3 regions of the Pandoraea thiooxydans genome follow, and region 2 is predicted to be linked to each of the others. Evidence: predicted binding sites of a transcription regulator. Region 2 holds the regulator's gene; each other region holds the start of a gene.
The links. Region 2 encodes FNR, which switches genes on or off when oxygen is low (the NO sensors DNR and NnrR bind a similar motif). Its sites were predicted from a motif close to TTGATNNNNATCAA; they were not measured.

Region 1 (4,459 bases), 850 kb from region 2:
CGATCGGTACGGTGCGATAGGTGATGGTGGTACGGCTCGATGGCATGATGAACCTCAGGTTGACACGGGATCAGTGAACGGCTGGCTCGGCCGGGTGCGGCGAGAACAGAAAGAAGCGATGCACCAGCGCCGCGCCAATGAAGAAAGCCGCCGACAGCGCGCACACGCCGATCCATCCGGCGCATGCGAAGACCGGGCCGGCGAACGCGGCGCCGATGGCGCTGCCCAAAAAGAACAGCCCGGTGTAAAGGCCGTTGAGACGGCCGCGCGCCTCCGGGGCGAGCAGGTTGATGGCGCGCCGGCCAAGGGTCTGGTCGGCGATGACCGAGGCGTCGATCACGCAGGCGGCGACGGCCAGCAGCAGTACCGAGACCGGCGCTGGCAGGTGCGCACTCACGGCCAGCGCGGCGACCACCGTGCCGCACAGGGCGATGCGATGCGCGGCCCGAGCGGCTGGCCCGGCACGGCCACGGTCGCCGGCGCGCCCGGCCAGCGGCGCCACCACGACGCTGGCCGCGCCTGCGAGGGTGAACAGGGCGATTTGTAACGGCCCGAGATTCAGCGGTGGGCGCGCGAGGACGATCGCCACGCTGGTCCAAAAGGCGTTGAAGCCGGCCATCAGCAGGCCTTGGCACAGCGCGTGATGGCGCAGCACCGGTTCCTCGGCGACCAGCCGGCCCAGCGAGGCCACCAGCGATCGGTAGCTGGGGCGCGCCGCCGGCCGCAGCGCGGGCACGCGCGGCAACGCCAGCACGAGAGTGAGCACCAGCAAAATGGCATCGCCGACGAAAAAGCTGCGCCAGCCCAGCGTGCCGTCGGCCAGCCCCGCCAGCGGGCGCGACAGCAGGATGCCCAGCATCAGCCCGCTCATCACATTGCCGATCACTTTGCCGCGCGCGGCCGGCCCGGCCAGTGCTGCGGCCGCCGGAATCAGCATCTGAATCGCGCTGGCCGAGACACCGATGACAAACGAAGCGGCCAGAAAACCCGAGGCCGATGGCGTCCACGCGGCGAATGTCAGTGCCACGGCCTGTGCGCCCAGGGTCGTGCCGATCAGCGGGCGCAACGGCAGGCGGTCGACCAGCGGCACCAGTGCGAACAGGCCCACCGCGTAGCCGAGCAGCGTGAGTCCTGTGACGAGCGAGGTCCACGCGCCCAAATGCAGCGACACGTCGAGTCCGTTGATGAGGGCTTGCGACGCGTAAAGCGGCAGAACCGCCGTGCCGACCAGGGTGGCAAAAATCAGCGTCACGCTTAACGAAAACGCCTGGCAGGGCGCTGCGGTGACGCCACGCGCCGCCGGCGACGCCGATGCCTTAATGCAGTGGGGATCCATGGGGCCTCTCGATCTGTGATTGACGAGGCCATCCTACTATCAATGAATTAATTGATAATTGGCATAGAATGACATTGATAATCCATTTTTTATGGAGAATTCATGCTGTCGCTGCGTGATCTCGAAGTATTTGTCGCCATTGCCGAGGCGGGCAGTCTGACCGCGGCCGCCGAGCGGCTGGGGCGGTCGCTCCAGGCGGTGAGCCGTTCGCTGCAGTCGCTCGAAGCCGAAGTCGGCGCGACCTTGATCGCACGCACCACCCGCAGCTTGCGCCTGACACCCGCCGGCGAGCGCTTTCGCGAGCGGCTGCAGGACGTGTTTGCCGAGCTCGAGGCCGCGCGCGCCGAAGTGGCCGAAGAAACAAGCCATCTGCGCGGCACACTGCGCGTGAGTGCGGCCACGCAGTTCGGGCCGGCCTACGTCGTTCCGCTGGTGAGCGAATTCCTCACGCGGCATCCCGGGCTTGGCGCCGCGCTCGACTTCGACGACGAGTATCGCGATCCTGTCAAAGGCGGCGCGGACGTCACGATCCGCATCGGCGACACGCCTGACTCGCGGCTGGTTGCGCGGCGCCTGGCGTCGGTGCGCCGCGTGGTCTTCGCATCGCCTGAATATCTCGAACGACACGGTCGGCCGCTCGCACCGGCCGATCTTGTCGCGCACGAGTGCGTGATCCGCTCCAACGCCGCGCATCCGCGCCTGTGGCGCTTCCAGTCGCCCGAGCAGGGCGAGATTGCGGTTTCCGTCAAAGGGCGCATCGAGGCCAATCATGCCGATGCGGTCAATCGCGCCGTCGCCTGCGGCATGGGCATCGGCATCGCCACGCTGTGGCAGATCCGTCCGCTGCTCGAAGCCGGCAAGGTCGAGCGGCTATTGAGCGCTTTCGAGCCCACGCCGGTGCCGCTCAATGCCCTGTGGGTGCGCGCGCCCCGGCTGCCGGCGCGCACCCGGCAATTCATCGATTTTCTTGCCGAGCGATTTGCCGACGAGTGGCTGTAGTCCAGTCAGGTTCGCGGGCGCGCCGCGTGACTCAGGAGGCGCGTGGCTGCTTGACAATTGTCAACCCGAGCCAGGGCCGGTCGCATCACACTGAAAAAGTTGCGCGAGTCATCCGCTTGGCGCCGCGCGGCCTGGCCCGCAGACCCATCATGCGATCCCCCAATGCGCCGACGGCGCCACGTCAAGGTCCCGATCAGATGCAACCGTCTTCGCGCCCGGCAGACATGACAACTTCCGAGTCCGAAGTGGCGGCGAGCGCCGAAGCGCGGCAGGGTTTGTCGAGCGAGCGGGCGGCCGCGCTGCAGGCCCAATGGGGCCGCAACGAGATCGCCGCGGTCGCGCGCGCGGGGTGGTGGGAGACCCTGCTCGAAGTCCTGCGCGAACCGATGTTTTTGCTGCTGCTGGGCGCCAGTGCGGTATATCTGGCGCTGGGTGACCGCATCGAAGCATTGACCCTGCTGGCCTTCGTGCTGCTGGTAGTCGCCCTGACGGCGTTTCAGAGTCATCGGACCCGCCAGGTGCTGGATGCGTTACGAGAACTCTGCGCACCGCGCGCGCAGGTCCTGCGCGACGGCACGCTGCAAGCCGTCTCGGCCACCGAACTGGTGCCGGGTGACGTCGTGGTGGTCGGCGAGGGCGCCCGCGTGCCGGCTGACGGCCTGCTGTTCGAGGCGCATGAGCTTAGCGTCGACGAGTCGCTGTTGAGCGGCGAGTCGGTGCCGATCGCCAAGTCGTGCGATGGCACGTTGCCGGAACCGGCGCTTGCCGCAGCCCGGCAGCTGTTCTTCGGCTCAATGGTCGTGCAGGGCCAGGGACGCATGATCGTCAGCGCCATCGGGGCCTCCACCGCGCTCGGTCGCATCGGTGCTTCGCTCGGCGGGATCACCCAGGCGCAATCCCCGCTGCAGTTGCAGGCACGCGCATTCGTCAACCGCTTTGCGATCGTCGCGCTCTGCCTGTGTGTCCTGTTGGCCGTGGCGTACCGCTGGCGTACCGGCGAGTGGGTGCCGGCCTTGCTGGCGGGTATCACGCTCGCCATGGGCATCCTGCCAGAAGAAATTCCCGTGATCATGACGGTTTTCATGGCGCTGGGCGCACGCCGGATTGCTGCCGAGGGCGTCCTCACGCGCCGCCTGAACGCGATCGAGACGCTTGGCGAGGTGTCGGTGCTGTGCGTCGACAAGACCGGCACGCTCACGCAAAACCGCATGGCGGTACGGGTCCTGTTCGCGCAAGGTCAGGAGCAAGTCGTCGACGACACGCTGCCCGAGCTTGGCGAGGCCTATCACGAGTTGCTCGAATATCTGGTGCTCGCCAGCGAGATCGAGCCGTTCGATCCGATGGAGCGCGCCTTTCAACGGGCCGGGCAACGGTACCTTGGCGGTACCGAGCATTTGCACGGAGATTGGGCGCTGGTTCAGGAATACGCCCTGAGCCCGGCCTTGCCTGCGATGTCGCACGGCTGGCACGCGCCGGACCTGAGCCATTATCCGGTCGCCTGCAAGGGCGCGCCCGAAGCCATTTGCGATTTATGCCACCTGGACGAGGCGCAAACCGCCGCGCTGCTTGAGCGTTCGGCGCAAATGGCCAGTCGCGGCTTGCGCGTGCTGGGGGTGGCCCGGGCGCTTCATCCGGGTAGCGAGTGGCCGGCCAGGCAGCACGATTTCGAATTTTCATTCGTCGGACTGGTGGGGCTGCTCGATCCAGTGCGCCCCGAGGCCGCCGAGGCGATTGCGGCGTGCCGCGCCGCAGGCATTCGGGTGGTGATGATCACCGGCGATTACCCGACCACGGCGCAAGCGATCGCGGCCGAAGTCGGTCTCGATGCGACGCGCGTAGTCAGCGGCGCCGCGCTGTCCGAAATGGACGACGCGCAGTTGGACCGGATCATCGACCGGGTTCAAATCTTCGCCCGCATTCAGCCGATGCAGAAACTGCGGCTGGTGGACGCGTTTCGGCGGCGCGGCGAGGTCGTCGCCATGACCGGCGACGGCGTCAACGATGCGCCGGCGCTCAAAGCTGCGCATATCGGCATCGCCATGGGCCAGCGGGGCGCCGAGGTGGCGCGCGAGGCGGCGTCGCTGGTGCTGCTGCGCGACGAATTCACGCCGATTGTCTCGGCCA
Region 2 (4,459 bases):
TGCCAGGCTTTCCGGTCATGGCCTGGCCGATGATGGCCTGGGCGCTGGACCATTACTACCTGGATCTGCATCATCTGCGCCCGCACGGCGAGCGTTCGATGCTGGTGTTCGGTCTGGCCGAGTCGACGCTGACTCCGCTGATGGAGCAGATCGAAACCGAATTTGCGGCCGTCAAGGTGTTCAGCTTGCCCAGCGTCGGCGACAGCGAACGGGGCGGGCATTATGCCCGCCGGCACATCGACCTGGGTGTCAAGGGCGATCCGGCGCTGCTCGATGGCGCTTTCGAGGCGTTGCGAAAAGGGGTCGAGGCGCTGGGTGGAGAAATTGTCGAACCGGCCGCATCGTGACGGTCGTCACGGATCAATGAAAGACATGTCCGTGCGTTTCGATCTGGCTGCCCTCGTGACCGAGCGCGGGGCTGGCGTGATGCAGCACGAGCCGCCAGCCGTCGGCTTCCTTCAGATAGATGTTGGTGGCGACCACGAATGCGTAGCGAGGCTGAGGTCCGTGCTCGACCAGCAATTGCTCGATAACGCTGTGAATCGCGCATAACGGATTGCGCGCGACCTGCCGGTGCGTGACCGTGATATCAAGGCTGCCGTGCGCCAGGATTTGCTCCCAGCTGCTGCGCACGGCCCCGACGCCGACCACGCGCGGACCAGCGGGATGAATGCATACGACGTCCTCGTCCTCCGACCAGACTTCCATCAACGCGTCGACGTCGCCGCGATTGAGCGCTTCGTAAAATGCCTGTTCGGCATCGTCAGGAGTGAGGAAAAAAGAGGTAGCCATGCCGCTTCCCGGTGTGTGGCGATCAGTCGGTCGATGCCAGAGCGTCGGCGACGATTGAGAACAATTCGTCGATTTGCCCGCGTTCGATGATGAGCGACGGTGACAGTGCAATGACGTCGCCAGTGGTGCGGATCATCAAGCCGCGCTCCCAGCAGTTGAGGAATACGTCGAAAGCACGGGCGCCCGGTGCACCCTCGCGCGGCTGCAACTCGATCGCCCCGATCAGGCCGATGTTGCGCAGGTCGGCCACGTGTCGGGCTTCCCGCAAGGCGTGCAATCTGTCTTCCCAATAGCCCGCCAGCGATGCAGCGCGCTCGAAGAGCGCTTCATCGCGGTAGAGATCGAGCGTGGCAAGCGCGGCGGCGCATGCCAGCGGGTGGGCCGAGTAGGTGTACCCGTGCGTCAGTTCGATGGCATTTTCCGGGCCGGTCATGAACGCGTCGTATATTTCCTCGCGCACCAACACCGCGCCCATCGGCACTGTGCCGCTGGTGAGCCCCTTGGCGGTGGTGATGATGTCCGGCTCGACGCCCAGCACGCCCGCGGCGAATGACCCGCCCAGTCTGCCGAAGGCGGTGATGACTTCGTCGAAAATCAACACGATGCCATATTTGTGGGTTATCTCGCGCAAACGCTCGAGATAACCTTTGGGCGGCACCAGCACGCCGGTCGAGCCGGCCACCGGTTCGACGATGACTGCTGCAATCGTCGATGCGTCGTGCAACTGCACCAGCCGCTCGAGGTCGTCAGCCAGATGCGCTCCCCAGGCCGGCTGCCCGCGGCTGAACGCATTGTGCGCCAGGTCATGAGTGTGGGGGAGGTGGTCGATACCCGGCAGCAGCGGCCCGAACAGTCGGCGGTTGGCGCCGATGCCGCCTACCGAGATGCCGCCAAAGCCGACGCCATGGTAAGCGCGCTCGCGGCCAATGAGCCGCGTGCGGGTGCCTTGCCCGCGCTGGCGCTGATACGCGATGGCGATTTTGAGCGCTGTATCGACCGATTCGGATCCGGAATTCGTGAAGAAGACGCGATTTAGCGACGCCGGTGCCAACCCGGCCAACCGGTTGGCCAGTTCGAAGGGCAAAGGCTGCCCAACCTGAAACGGCGGGGAGAAATCGAGGACGGCGGCTTGCCGCTGGATCGCCTCGACGATCGGCTTGCGGTTGTGGCCGGCATTACAGCACCACATCCCGGCGATCCCATCGAGCAGCCGGCGGCCGTCGACATCCGTGTAGTACATCCCTTCGGCTGAAGCGATAAGGCGCGGCGCAGCCTTGAACTGGCGGTTGGCCGTGAAAGGCATCCAGTAGGTATCCAGTTCGTCCCGGTCAAGCTTCAGGGTGTTGGACAGCGCCGCCATGTCTGGCTCCGGCGAATAGGGATGGATTGAAATATAGTGAGTTTTGGTGCCTTTGTCGATTGGCGCGAGATGTTCGGCCAAGCGCGCCGCGGTGCCGCCTTTTCGGCGCGTCGACGCGGGCGATCGGCCGCGCGTATTGGCCCGTTCAGCGGGGACGCGAGATCGCTGGCGCCTGGCAGCTTTCGCCGGCCAAATGCCGCAAGGCGTCGGGATCGGTGACTTTCAGGCGGCGCTGCTTGATCGACAAAACGCCGCTTTGTTGCAGGCGGGAGAACAGCCGGCTGACGGTTTCCAGCGTCAGCCCGAGGTAGCTGCCGATTTCCTCGCGGCTCATACGCAGCACGAACTCGTTGGCGGCGTAACCGCGCATCGACAGCCGCTCGGAAAGATTGAGCAGGAACACGGCCAGACGCTGCTCGGCCCGCATGGTGCCCAGCGACAGGAGCATGCGATGGTCGTTGCGGATCTCGAGACTCAACAGACGGTGCAGTTGCCGTTGCAGCGACGGCACCTGGGCCGACAGCTTTTCGAGTTCGGCAAAGCGCACCACGCAGACCTCGCTGTCCTCCAGGGCCACGGCGGTCGAGGCGTGACGCTCGTCGGCGATGGCATCGAGGCCGAGCAATTCGCCTTGGATATGCAGGCCGACGACTTGCTCGCGGCCATCTTCGGAATCGATATAGCTCTTGAGCGATCCGAAGCGCACGCCAAAAATGGCCCGCAGCGGGTCGCCATAGAGATAGAGCGCATCGCCTTTTTTCAATCGGATGCGCTCCGCTACCAGTTGGTCGAGCCGGGTCAATTCATTTTGGGGGATGCCCACAGGCAAGCAGAATTGGCTGAGAGAGCAGGCTGAACAACGGGGCGGCGGGGATGTCGGGCCGGATTGCGTTGTCATGGTTCCCTCTGAACTTAGCGTACGATTTTAGCACGAGGCCCGGTGACAGGGTACCGCCTCACTTGGCCCGCTGCCGGACATGCCGGCAGCGCCTGCTCTTCTTGCGAGGGGGGGCGACATAGTAATTCTGCGGTAATCGGATGGGAAACGACTTTACGGGCGAATCGCTTTGCGTAATAATTGACCCCGAACTGGGTGGCGAGATGTTTCTTCCTGAAAATCTCCAGGCAACCTAGTAAGCATTCGATATAACCGGGTTGCGCTGCCGTCTCCTCGACCGATCACAATCATCGGGCGCGCTCTTGTGTTGTTCCAGCACTCAATTTATTCCTGAGACCGGGTTGCAAAATCCCCGGCACTGCATAGCCGCATGAATACTCAAGAGGCGAAAATCGTCCTCGAGACAGCGTTGATTTGTGCCCAAGAGCCGCTAAAAGTCGGCGATTTGTGCAAGCTATTTGCCGAAGACGTTTCGGCGGGAGTCGTGCGCGCCCTGCTCGAGGAAATGCGCGGCGAATGGGAGGGACGGGGCGTGCAGTTGGTGGCGCTGGCGTCTGGCTGGCGGTTACAGAGCCGGCCCAGGATGCGTGAATATCTGGATCGACTCAACCCGGAAAAGCCGCCGAAGTACTCGCGCGCGGTGCTCGAGACGCTGGCAATCATTGCCTACCGGCAACCGGTGACGCGTGGCGATATCGAGGAAATTCGCGGCGTGACCGTCAACACCCAGATCATCAAGCAACTCGAAGAGCGCGGCTGGATTGACGTCATTGGGCATCGCGACGTGCCTGGCCGTCCGGCGCTGTATGCGACGACCAAGCAGTTTCTCGACGATCTTGGCTTGCAGGCGCTCGACGCCCTACCTCCACTCGAGGATCCCGCGGCGCAGTCGCAGATTGATTTGCTGGCGCAGCAAAATATCGTGTTTGACGATGGCGCGGGCGAGGCCGTCGCGGTTGCCGCGTCTGGCGAACCGGAGTCTTCGGTAGGTGACGCCGATGACGCGCCGCCGGCGCCTCTCGATGGCCCGCATGATGAAACAGACCCGCATGCCGATGCGGCGAGCGTGGCGTCCGCCGGCAATGCGCAGAGCCTCGACGAGCAGACGGCGCTGGCAGGTGATCCGGCCACGGTGGCATCGCCGTCGGATCAGGCGTTGGTGTCTGCGGATCCCGACGCCTCCGTGTCGGCGGCCGATGATGGCGCTGATCTGATTGCCGGGACGTGAACCCGGACGATCGTAGTTGCGATGGACGACGAGGGCGCCGCACCAATGGCCCCGCCGGCCTGCCTATTTGCATGAGTTGCCTGTGCGCGGCGTATGCCCGCGGCGGCTCTTTTTCTTTGAGGTTGTTTTGAAGCACAGCGAAGAGTCCAAGGAACTGAATCCGATTGACGCCAATGGCGAA
Region 3 (4,459 bases), 370 kb from region 2:
CCGGACAGTGTCACCCAGCCGTTGTCGACGTTGATCTTGATACGTTCGTCCGGCACGTTGGTATGCCAGGCCAGTGCATCGACCGCCGCCTTGGCGATATCGGCGTCGGCGCGCACGTGGGAAATCGGCAGCTTCACGTCGATTTCGTTGGCGACCGCCTTGACGCCGGCCACGCGCTCGGCCGCACGCTCGGCCGCGTGCTTTTCGGCAAAGCTGTTCACGTGCCCGGTCAGCATGGCCACGCTTTGATTGACTTCGACGCCGATCTGTTTTGCGTCGATCGCAGGATCCCAGTCGATCTCGTCGCGAACCTCCTGGCGCAATTGTGCATCGCTTTTCATCATGATCACTCTCCGTTGGGCAATACGTCCATATCAACGCATTTGCCCAATATATGCGCGGCGCGCGGCAAGCGGTTTGATGCACGTCAAGCCCCTCGACGCGGGCGGCTACGAAGCTCCGGGGCAACTTGTCGGCGGGCATTGACTATGATCAAAAGAGGCGGCAACCGCGCGGCCGATAATCTGCTGGCGAGCGGTTGATTGCCATTTCCGCCGTCAACCGGAGGGTATATGAAGATTCAGTTTCCACCGGACGAGCCGACCTACAACTGCGAAGACATGACCATCGAGTTTGTCGCCAAGGTCGACGGCCACCCGGTGACATGCGCGGTCACCGCCGAAGCGCTCGAAGACCACTTCGGGGCGGCTTCGATGCGCGTCGACGATCTGCTGCAGGCATTTCACGGCGGGCGCGCACGCATCGACGATCTCGCGCGACACTACCTTGCGATGGACGTCGGCGCGCCGGTCATCCTGCGCAGCGGGCATTTCCGCTGGAAGAATGCCCAGCCGCGCGAGCGCGACGCCTGAACTCGTACGGAGAGGATCATGCTGGCGATGCTGTTCGACGGCCGCAGCCCGGTGCTGCGCCTGACCGAATTGAGCGATCCGCGGCCCGGCACCGGGCAACTGCTGCTGGACGTGCGTGCCTGCGGCGTTTGCCGCACCGATTTGCACATTGTCGATGGCGAACTGAATCACCCGAAGCTGCCGCTGATCCCTGGGCACGAGGTGGTCGGCACGGTGGCCGGCATCGGCCAGGGCGTGAGCGGCTTCGAGCTCGGCGACCGCGTCGGCGTGCCGTGGCTGGCTCATACCTGCGGCCATTGCCGCTATTGCCTGAGCGGCGCGGAAAACCTTTGCGACCATGCCGAATTCACCGGCTATACCGTCAATGGCGGTTATGCGACCCGCGCGGTGGCCGACGCGCGATACTGCTTTCACTTGCCGCAGCGCTACACCGATCTGACGGCCGCGCCGCTGCTGTGCGCCGGCCTGATCGGTTATCGCACGTTGCGCATGGCGGGCGACGCGCGCAACGTTGGACTCTACGGCTTCGGTGCGGCCGCGCATATCGTCGCTCAAATTGCCCGGCACGAGGGGCGTCAGGTATTCGCCTTTACGCGCCCCGGCGACGGTGCCGCGCAGGCGCTGGCACGGCGCCTGGGCGCAGTATGGGCCGGCGGCAGTGACCAGCCGCCCCCGGAGGCGCTCGACGCGGCCTTGCTGTTCGCGCCGGTCGGCGCGCTGGTGCCGCTCGCGCTCGGTCACGTCAGAAAGGGCGGCATCGTCGTGTGCGGCGGCATCCACATGAGCGATATTCCTGCGTTTGCCTATGAACGTCTGTGGGGCGAGCGGCGCATTTGCTCGGTGGCCAACCTGACCCGCACCGACGGTATCGCGCTGATGCGCCTGGCCGCTCAGATACCGCTCGAGATCGAGGCAACCGGGTATGCATTGGAGCTCGCCAACGAAGCGCTGAACGATCTGCGCGCGGGGCGCATCACCGGCGCCGCGGTGCTGCAAATGCCATGAGCCGACATGCCGGCGCGCCAGCGGGCATGCCGCGCCAGCGTGTTGAATACGGTTGAAATTACTGCGCTTGACGCAGATCATGGCAAACCTGGCGGCTTCGGCGATCATTCATCACAAGGGCGAATTTCCGCCCGGTCAGTCCAAGCCACGAGAGCTGCCATGCTGTACAAAAATATTTGCGTTCATCTTGACGACAGTCCCCATTGCCAGCAACGGCTGACCTTGGCGGCAAAACTTGCGGCGCAGCACGACGCTCGCCTCACCGGGCTCTATCTCGTGTCGCCGGTGCGAGAGGTGGTGTTCGCGGCCGACATGGCCGTGTCCGTGCCGCTCGGTGGATCCGACACCAGCCACGGGGGGCCGCACGAAATCAGCATGAAGGAACGATTCATCGCGCAATGCGAGCGCGTCGACGTGCGTTATACCTGGAGCGCGCCCGAAGGCGTCGCCGCGCAAGCGGCGTTGCATGCGGCGCGCAACGCAGATCTGCTGATCGCACGCCAATACGACCCGGACGACGCGCATGCCGGACTCGACATGAATGCGCTCGAGACGGTGGTTTTCTCGTCGGGCGTGCCGGTGCTGATCGTCCCGACCCGGGTTACGCTGCCGGAACGCCTGGACCGCGTGCTGATTGCCTGGAACGACAGCCGTGAAGCGCGTCGCGCCGTCGCCGACGCGTTGCCGCTGCTGCTGTGCGCCTCCGAGGTAACGATCCTGGAAATCAATCGTCCCGAGACAGGCGGCGAGTCGTCGGCCGAGGCCCTGGCCGGCTTGCTGGCGTGTCACCAGATCACCGCGCAGACCCGTCGTTTCGACGAGGACACCGACAGCAGCGACGGCGTGCTGCTGCTCTCGCAAGCCGAGGAAATGGAAGCCCATCTGGTGGTCATGGGCGCGTATGGCCACGGCCGCCTGCGCGAGTTGATGCTCGGCGGCGTCACCCGCACTATGCTGCGCTACATGACCACGCCGATCCTGATATCGCACTGAAGGACCGACGCATCGAAATCGGGTCGCACACAAAAAAATCGCCGCAGGTCTTTGCGGCGATTTTTTTATCCGGCGCGCAGCCTGGAAAGTGGAACCGTCATGGCGTGATGATCACTTTCAGCGCCTGAGTGGCGGCGGCCTGGCCGAAGGTGCGGTAGGCCTCGAGTGCTTCGTCCAGCTTGAAGCGATGGGTAATCAGCTTGAGCGGATCGAGCTTGCCGGCCTGCACGGTCTTGAGCAGCATCGGCGTGGAGGCGGTATCCACCAGACGCGTGGTGATCGCGATATTCCGATCCCACAACTTCTCCAGGTGCAAATCCGCCTTGACGCCATGCACGCCGACATTGGCGATTACACCGCCCGCCGCGACGATTTCCTCGCACAATTGAAAGGTAGCCGGCACGCCTACCGCCTCGATCGCGGTATCGACGCCCGCGCCGCCGGTCAGGCGTTGAATTTCCTTGAGCGGATCGGTTTGATCGGGGTCGATCGTAGCGCTCGCGCCGAACCGTCGCGCCACCTCGAGCCGCGAGGTGTCGCGGTCGATCACGATCAACTGCGCCGGCGAGTAGAACTGGGCGGTCAGCAGCGCAGCCAGCCCGATCGGCCCGGCGCCGACGATTGCCACCGTGTTGCCTGGCTGCACCTTGCCGTTGAGCACGCCGCACTCGAAGCCGGTCGGCAGAATATCGCTGAGCATGACCAGCGCTTCTTCGTCCGCGTTGGGTGGAATCCGGTAGAGGCTCGTGTCGGCGTGAGGAATGCGAACGTATTCCGCCTGCGTGCCGTCGATGCGGTTGCCGAGAATCCAGCCGCCGGTCTCGCAATGCGAATACATGCCCTTGCGGCACGCCGCGCATTTGCCGCACGACGAGATGCACGAGATCAGCACCGGGTCGCCCGGCATGAACGCCGTGACGCCGGTGCCGACCTGTTCGACGATCCCGACCCCCTCGTGTCCGAGTATGCGCCCCGGTGCGCAGGTCGGGACGTCGCCTTTGAGAATGTGCAGATCGGTGCCGCAAATGGTCGTTTTGGTGACCTTGACGATGGCGTCGGTCGCCGCGTAAAGCTCGGGGTGAGGGCGCTCTTCCAGGGCGAGTTCGCCTGGGCCTCGATAGATCAATGCTTTCATCATAACCTCGTCCTCCCGGCTGGGAGCATGGATGCGTTGAAGGGCTTGTGTGGGCAACTACGGAAAAAGCATGGCAGGTGCAGTCGCCGGCGTTTTGACAAAACGCAAACGATAGGCAAGCGCCTTTGCCGGGGACGGCCGGGATTAATTCGCGTTATTTGACCAATGTCATAAGGGGCGCGATTGCGTTGCCCTATAAAGGAATCAAACAGCGATACCGAATAACTCCCGATGGAGCAAACTGGCATCGTATCCGCCCCGTCCGACCGGTCTTTCAGCCATGCTCATACCTACCCAGATCATTTTTCGCAACATTCCCAGCTCGGACGCGGTCAGCGCCGAGGTGCTCAAGCAGCTCGACAAATTGCAGCGTTCCCGCCAGGAGATCCTTGGCTGTCACGTAACCATCGAAGCGCTCGAAAAGCACCAGCATCAGGGAAGGCAGTATCAGGTC

Region 1: a site for FNR is predicted at 2,386-2,399, ahead of PATSB16_RS06770 (cation-translocating P-type ATPase). Genes of this name have one in related genera too.
Region 3: a site for FNR is predicted at 1,945-1,958, ahead of PATSB16_RS09085 (universal stress protein). Genes of this name have one in related genera too.

The regions. Positions count from the first base shown of each region.
Region 1 covers NZ_CP014839.1:1,486,868-1,491,326, forward strand. Annotated here, with positions in the region: gene PATSB16_RS06755 (alpha/beta fold hydrolase) at 1-46, opposite strand, end outside; gene PATSB16_RS06760 (MFS transporter) at 71-1,336, opposite strand; gene PATSB16_RS06765 (LysR family transcriptional regulator) at 1,439-2,335, shown strand; gene PATSB16_RS06770 (cation-translocating P-type ATPase) at 2,560-4,459, shown strand, end outside.
Region 2 covers NZ_CP014839.1:2,334,640-2,339,098, reverse strand. Annotated here, with positions in the region: gene PATSB16_RS10740 (competence/damage-inducible protein A) at 1-347, shown strand, start outside; gene PATSB16_RS10735 (YybH family protein) at 361-792, opposite strand; gene aptA (omega-aminotransferase AptA) at 815-2,152, opposite strand; gene fnr (fumarate/nitrate reduction transcriptional regulator Fnr) at 2,298-3,050, opposite strand; partial or broken gene scpB (SMC-Scp complex subunit ScpB) at 3,421-3,994, shown strand; gene rluB (23S rRNA pseudouridine(2605) synthase RluB) at 4,442-4,459, shown strand, end outside.
Region 3 covers NZ_CP014839.1:1,966,933-1,971,391, forward strand. Annotated here, with positions in the region: gene PATSB16_RS09070 (BON domain-containing protein) at 1-341, opposite strand, end outside; gene PATSB16_RS09075 (DUF1488 family protein) at 573-872, shown strand; gene PATSB16_RS09080 (zinc-dependent alcohol dehydrogenase family protein) at 891-1,877, shown strand; gene PATSB16_RS09085 (universal stress protein) at 2,037-2,870, shown strand; gene PATSB16_RS09090 (zinc-dependent alcohol dehydrogenase family protein) at 2,968-4,005, opposite strand; gene PATSB16_RS09095 (HPF/RaiA family ribosome-associated protein) at 4,286-4,459, shown strand, end outside.